Regions from separate parts of the Streptomyces sp. NPDC085596 genome, predicted to be linked through region 1. Evidence: riboswitches for the same ligand, from Rfam matches in the RefSeq annotation. Region 1 holds a riboswitch; the other holds the start of a gene.

Evidence for each region. Region 1 has a riboswitch for S-adenosylmethionine ahead of ACIGA3_RS01780 (aminotransferase class V-fold PLP-dependent enzyme). Riboswitches for the same ligand answer to the same signal wherever they lie in the genome.
Region 2: it holds a riboswitch for S-adenosylmethionine, as region 1 does, so the genes downstream of both, thrC (threonine synthase) here and ACIGA3_RS01780 (aminotransferase class V-fold PLP-dependent enzyme) in region 1, are expected to answer to the same signal.

The regions. Positions count from the first base shown of each region.
Region 1 is NZ_JBITTC010000001.1:385,424-388,771, forward strand. Features, by position in the region: gene ACIGA3_RS01770 (rhomboid family intramembrane serine protease) at 1-246, shown strand, start outside; gene ACIGA3_RS01775 (Lrp/AsnC family transcriptional regulator) at 243-524, shown strand; gene ACIGA3_RS01780 (aminotransferase class V-fold PLP-dependent enzyme) at 531-1,886, opposite strand; SAM riboswitch class IV at 2,069-2,185, opposite strand; gene trpD (anthranilate phosphoribosyltransferase) at 2,296-3,348, opposite strand, start outside.
Region 2 is NZ_JBITTC010000007.1:276,906-280,253, forward strand. Features, by position in the region: gene thrC (threonine synthase) at 1-1,217, opposite strand, end outside; SAM riboswitch class I at 1,235-1,391, opposite strand; gene ACIGA3_RS21985 (glucosyl-3-phosphoglycerate synthase) at 1,574-2,518, shown strand; gene ACIGA3_RS21990 (trehalose-6-phosphate synthase) at 2,592-3,348, shown strand, end outside.

The DNA.
Region 1 (3,348 bases):
TTGCGCTTCCCGGCCTGGGTGGTGCTGCCCTTCTGGGCCGCCCTCCAGTGGTACGCGGCGGGCCGCGCCCCCGAGGGTCCCGGCGTCGCCTACCTCGCCCATGTGATCGGCTTCTGCCTGGGCTTCGGCTACGCGTGGCTGCGGTACGGGAGGACCACGGGGAAGCGGCGCGCGAAGGACGGCCCGGGCGAGGCTAGAGTTGGGCCCGCCCCGGCTACGGCGTCCAAGGGAGAGAACCAGCCGTGATCACCGCGATCGTCCTGATCAAGACCAGCGTGGACCGGATTCCGGAGATCGCCGAGCAGATCGCCGCGCTGGAGAGCGTCAGCGAGGTCTTCTCCGTCACCGGTACCTACGACCTGATCGCCATGGTCCGCGTGGCCCGCCACGAGGATCTCGCCGAGGTCATCCCCGGCCGCATCAGCAAGATCCAGGGCGTGGAGGGCACCGACACCCACGTCGCCTTCCGCACCTACTCCCAGCACGACCTGGAAGCGGCCTTCGCGATCGGCCTGGACAACTAGCGCGCTTCAGCTCTCCGGGACGCAGCGGCCGTTCTCGGTGCGGTAGGTCCACTTCGCGCCCTGGGTGACCAGTTCGCGTACCGCCGTCACGAAGCGGGTCACGTCCTCCTCCGGGGTGCCCGCGCCGAAGCTGACGCGGAGGGCGTTCAGGGTCTCGGTGCCGCAGCCGGTCTGCTCGGCGGGGGCGGTGCCCAGGAGCGCGTGCACCAGGGGGTGGGCGCAGAAGAGGCCGTCGCGGACGCCGATGCCGTACTCGGCGGAGAGCGCGGCGGCGAGGTGGGAGCTGTTCCAGCCGTCGACGACGAAGGACAGCACGCCGACGCGCGGGGCGTCGTCGCCGAAGAGGGAGAGCACCCGCACCTCCGGCACCTCGGCGAGGCCCGCGCGGAGCAGGCCGAGCAGATGCCGCTCACGGGCGGCCAGGGCGTCGGGGCCGGCCTCGGTGAGCGCACGGCAGGCCGAGGCGACGGCGTAGGCGCCGATGACATTGGGCGAACCCGCCTCGTGCCGGGCGGCGCCCTCGTGCCACTCCACCTCCACCCCGCCGTCCGGGCGCCGGGCCACCGTGCGGCTGGCGCCGCCGCCCGCGAGGTACGGCTCGGCCGCGGAGAGCCAGTCGGCCCGCCCGGCCAGCACCCCGGAGCCGAAGGGCGCGTACAGCTTGTGCCCGGAGAACGCGATCCAGTCGACGTCCAGTTCCCGCACGCTCACCGGCTGGTGCGGCACCAGCTGGGCGGCGTCCAGGACGATCCGCGCGCCGGACGCGTGCGCGGCCGCCGCCAGCTCGCGCACCGGCCACAGCTCGCCGGTGACATTGGAGGCGCCGGTGACGCAGACCAGCGCGGGGCGCGCGGTGTCACGGGCGGCGAGGGCCCGCTCCAGCGTGCGCACGGCCTCGGCGGGACCGCGCGGGGCGTCGAGGTAGGTCACGTCGGCCTCGCGCCAGGGCAGCAGCGCGGCATGGTGCTCGGTCTCGAAGACGTACACCTCGCACCCGGCGGGCAGCGCGCGGGCCAGCAGGTTCAGCGAGTCCGTGGTGGACCGGGTGAAGACCACCTGGTCGTCGTCCCGGCAGTCGAGGAACTCCGCGACCGTGCGGCGGGCGTTCTCGAACAGCTCGGTGGAGAGCTGCGAGAGGTGGCCGGCACCCCGGTGCACGCTGCCGTAATAGGGGGCGTAGGCGGCGATGTCGTCCCAGACCCGCTGGAGCGCGGGGGCGCTGGCGGCGTAGTCGAGCGCGGCGTAGCCCACCTCGCCCCCGGTGACGAGCGGCACGGTGACGTCCCGGCCGAGCACCGGCAGCGGAGCGGGCAGGGCCTCGGTGGCGGCGGGGGCGGGGGCGAAGGCGGTGGAGACGGACATGGCTGAACTCCCGTGAGGCAGGCCGGAGTCACCGCGCGCACAGGGCATGCGGGCGCGGCGCCGGAAGACGCGGAAACAGAGAGAAAGGGGGTGTGCGGAGGCGGGGCTCAGCGGCCCCGGCGCATTCGCTTGCTCACGGAAGAAGGCTCCCTCGTACGACCAGGACCCCTGGTTCTTCGAGGGGTCCGCGCTTGCCGTGGACCTTCTGGACCACGGCCTGGTCCTCACCCGGAGCACCCCGCCACGGACGGAGGGTTGCCGGACAGCCGGCCGGGGCCGCATGGCTGTCGCTCATGACCTGACACGCAAGTTATCCGGACGGATCACCCGGCGCAACCGGCGTCCGGATGCCGGAACGCCGGTGCGGCGGAGAGCAACCGCTCCCCGCCGCACCGGAAAAGCACAACCGCTACCGGTTGCTGGCCGCCACCCAGCGCTCCAGTGTGCGCGCCGCGGCGCCGGAGTCGATGGACTCGGCGGCCCTCGCCATGCCCGCCCGCAGCTGCTCGGCCAGCGGCTCCCCGGTCGGGTCCAGCGCGACCAGCGCGGCCGCCGAGTTCAGCAGCACCGCGTCCCGCACCGGCCCCCGCTCGCCCTCCAGCACCTGCCGGGCCACCATCGCGTTGTACGCCGGGTCGCCGCCGCGCAGCGCCTCCACCGGCACCAGCTCGATGCCGACGTCACGGGGGTCGAAGACCTCCTCGGTGACCTTGCCGTCGCGCACGATCCACACCCGCGAGGGCGAGGTGGTGGTCAGCTCGTCGAGGCCGTCCTCGCCCCGGAAGACCAGGGAGGAGTTGCCGCGCTCGGCGAAGACGCCCGCCACGATCGGCGCCATGGCGAGGTTCGCCACGCCCACCGCCTGGGAGCGCACCCGCGCCGGGTTGGTCAGCGGACCGATGACATTGAAGACCGTACGGATGCCCAGCTGGCCGCGGGCGGCGCCGACATGACGCAGCGCCGGGTGGAACTTGACCGCGAAGCAGAAGGTGATCCCCGCCTCCTCCGCGACCTCGGCCACCCGCTTCGGCGTCAGCTCCAGGTTGACGCCGAGCCGCTCCAGCACGTCCGAGGAACCGGAGGCCGAGGACGCGGCCCGGTTGCCGTGCTTGATGACCTTCGCACCGGTGCCGGCGACCACGATGGAGGACATCGTGGAGATGTTCACCGTCTTGGCGCCGTCCCCGCCGGTGCCGACGATGTCCACGGTCCGGCCGGGCACCTCGATCACATTGGCGTGCTCGTACATCGCCCGGACGATCCCGGTGATCTCCTCGACCGTCTCGCCCTTGGCCCGCAGCGCCACGAGGAAGCCCGCGATCTGGGCGTCCGTCGCCTCGCCGCGCATGATCCGGTCCATCGCCCAGGCGGTGGCGTCCGCGCTCTGGTCCTGGCCCTCCAGCAGGGCGTTCAGTACCTCGGGCCAGGAACGGCCCGCCGCGATGTCGCCTCCAGCGGGGGT
Region 2 (3,348 bases), on a different contig from region 1:
CCGGTGCCGGCGACCGCGTCCAGGGTCTTGAGGCCGTCGCCGGTGTTGAGGACGACGGTGGTGAGCGAGGGGTCCAGCGCGCCGGTCTCGATCAGCTTGCGGGTGACACCGACCGTCACCCCGCCCGCCGTCTCGGCGAAGATGCCCTCGGTACGGGCCAGCAGCTTGATGGCGTCCACGATCTGCGGGTCCGTCACGTCCTCCACCGCGCCACCGGTGCGGCGCGCGATGTCCAGCACGTACGGCCCGTCGGCCGGGTTGCCGATGGCGAGGGACTTGGCGATGGTGTCCGGCTTCTGCGGCCGCACCACGTCGTGACCGGCCTTGTACGCGGCCGACACCGGCGAGCAGCCCTCCGCCTGGGCGCCGAAGATCTTGTACGGCTTGTCCTCGACCAGGCCGAGCGCGATCAGCTCCTTCAGCCCCTTGTCGATCTTGGTGAGCTGGGAGCCGGAGGCGATCGGCACCACGAGCTGGTCGGGCAGCCGCCAGCCGAGCTGCTCGCAGATCTCGTACGCCAGCGTCTTGGAGCCCTCGGCGTAGTACGGCCGGAGGTTGACGTTGACGAAGCCCCAGCCCTCGCCGGCCGGGTCGCCGATCAGCTCGGAGCAGAAGCGGTTCACGTCGTCGTAGTTGCCCTCGATGCCGATCAGCTCACCGCCGTAGACGGCGGCCATGACGACCTTGCCCTGCTCCAGGTCGTGCGGGATGAACACGCAGGAGCGCAGGCCGGCGCGGGCGGCGGCGGCGCCGACCGCGCCGGCCAGGTTGCCGGTGGAGGAGCAGGACAGGGTGGTGAAGCCGAAGGCGCGGGCGGCCTCCAGCGCCTGGGCGACGACACGGTCCTTGAAGGAGTGCGTCGGGTTGCCGGAGTCGTCCTTCACGAACAGCCCGCCGGTGACGCCGAGTTCACGGGCCAGGCGGTCGGCCTTGACCAGCGGGGTCCAGCCGGGGTTGAGGTTCGGCTTCTCGGCGACGTCGGCGGGGACGGGCAGCAGCGGGGCGTAGCGCCAGATGCTGGCGGGGCCGGACTCGATGCGCTTGCGCAGCTCTTCGGTGTCGTACGCGGAGAAGTCGTAGGCGATCTCCAGCGGCCCGAAACATTCCTCGCAGGCGAAGACGGGGCCGAGCGGGACGCGGTGTCCGCACTCCCGACAGCTCAGGGCGGCGGCGGGGCCGAGATCTACGGTGGGGGTGGCGACGGTCTGCACAGCCATGGAGGCGAGGCCCTCTCTCCTCATCTTCCTCACGACGCATCTCGCCGTGAGACGGATTTGGCACCTTCCCTAGCCGGGAGCCTCGCGGTGTCGCGGTGTGTCGCGCGCACGAGACCGGCTGGAGGGTTGCCGGGGCTTCATCGGGCCGTTTCCCTCTGCCCCTCTGGATGAGCGGTATTCGGTTGTGAACGCCATCTGGCCTCGACATGCGATGGTCATCGGCGTTGTCCAAGACTGTAACCGAAGGCCAGGAGAGTTGAAGGTGTCGTCCGAACCGCGAGATGGATCAGGCGGGGACCGGCCCGGACACCGGCCGGCCCGTGCAGACACGCCCCCACAGTGAGGAGCCGCAGACCATGCTGGAAGAAACCGAACGCTGGCTGGCCACCCGCTCCTGGTCCGTGGCCGACCGCCCGCTGCACCGCGTCCTGGCCGCCAAGCAGCGCTCCGGGCAGCGCGTGTCCGTGGTGCTGCCCGCGCTGAACGAGGAATCGACGGTCGGGGAGATCGTCTCCGTGATCCGGCACGACCTGGTGTCCCAGGCGCCGCTGGTGGACGAGATAGTCGTGGTGGACTCCGGGTCCACCGACCGCACCGCCGAGGTGGCCGCCGCCGCGGGCGCGCGGGTCGTGCACCGGGACGACATCCTGCCCCGGCTGCCCGCCGAGCCCGGCAAGGGCGAGGTGCTGTGGCGCTCCCTGCTGGTCACCAGCGGGGACATCGTGGCCTTCGTGGACGCCGACCTGAAGGAGTTCTCCTCCGACTTCGTCCTCGGCATCGTCGGCCCGCTGCTCACCGATCCGGGGATCGACCTGGTCAAGGCGATGTACGACCGTCCGCTGGGCGGGGCTGCCGGGCAGGGCGGCCGGGTGACCGAGCTGATGGCGCGCCCGCTGCTGAACATGCACTGGCCGCAGCTGGCCGGGTTCGTGCAGCCGCTGGGCGGGGAGTACGCGGCCCGCCGCTCGCTGCTGGAGCGGCTGCCGTTCCCGGTGGGGTACGGGGTCGAGCTGGGGATGCTGGTGGACTCACTGCATCTGGTCGGGCTCGACGCGCTGGCCCAGGTGGACGTGGGGGTGCGCAAGCACCGGCACCAGGACGGGCAGGCCCTCGGCCGGATGGCGGCCGCGATCTACCGCACCGCGCAGCTCCGGCTCGCGCGCGGACATCTGGTGCGGCCCGCGCTGACCCAGTTCGAGCGGGGGGTGGACGGTTTCGAGCCGCGTACGTACTCGGTGGACACCGAGGAGCGGCCGCCGATGGCGGAGATCGCGGAGTACGCGGCGCGGAAGGTGGCGTGAGGGCGGCCGTATACGGTCGGCTCGCCGGTCGCGCGTACGTTTGAGCATTTGTGGGTCGGGCTAGGTTGAGGCCATGGCTACGCAGGGTGCTGAGGTGCTGGTCGCGTCCAATCGCGGCCCGGTTTCGTACACGGTGGGTCCGGACGGGGGCTTGACTTCCCGGCGGGGCGGCGGCGGTCTCGTATCGGGGCTGTCGGCGATCGGTCCGGACACGGACGCGGTGTGGGTGTGCGCCGCGCTCGGGGACGGTGACCGGGAGGCGGTGCGGCGCGCGGACGGCGCTCTGCTGCCGGCGGCGGACACCGGCGGGCAGCGGGTGCGGATGCTGGACATCGACGCGGGTGTCTACGCCGACGCGTACAACGGCATCGCCAACTCGGCCCTCTGGTTCGTGCACCACATGATGTACCAGACGCCGCTGGAGCCGGTCTTCGACGCGGAGTTCCGCCGGCAGTGGGACGCGTACCGCGCCTACAACCAGGCGTTCGCGGAGGCGCTGGCCGAGGAGGCGGCGCCGGGCGCTGCGGTGCTGATCCAGGACTACCACCTGGCGCTGGCCCCCCGGATGCTGCGCAAGCTCCGCCCCGACCTGCGCATCGGCCACTTCTCGCACACGCCGTGGGCGCCGCCGGACTACTTCCGCCTCCTCCCGGACGACATCGCGGCCGAGCTGCTGACCGGCATCCTGGGCGCGGACCGGGCGGCGTTCCTGACCCGGCGCTGGGCGGACGCGTTCACCGACTGCTGCCACGCGGTACTGGGTCCCGGCATCCCCTCCGGTACGGAGATCGGGGTGCACGGGCTGGGCGCGGACGCGGACTTCCTGCGGG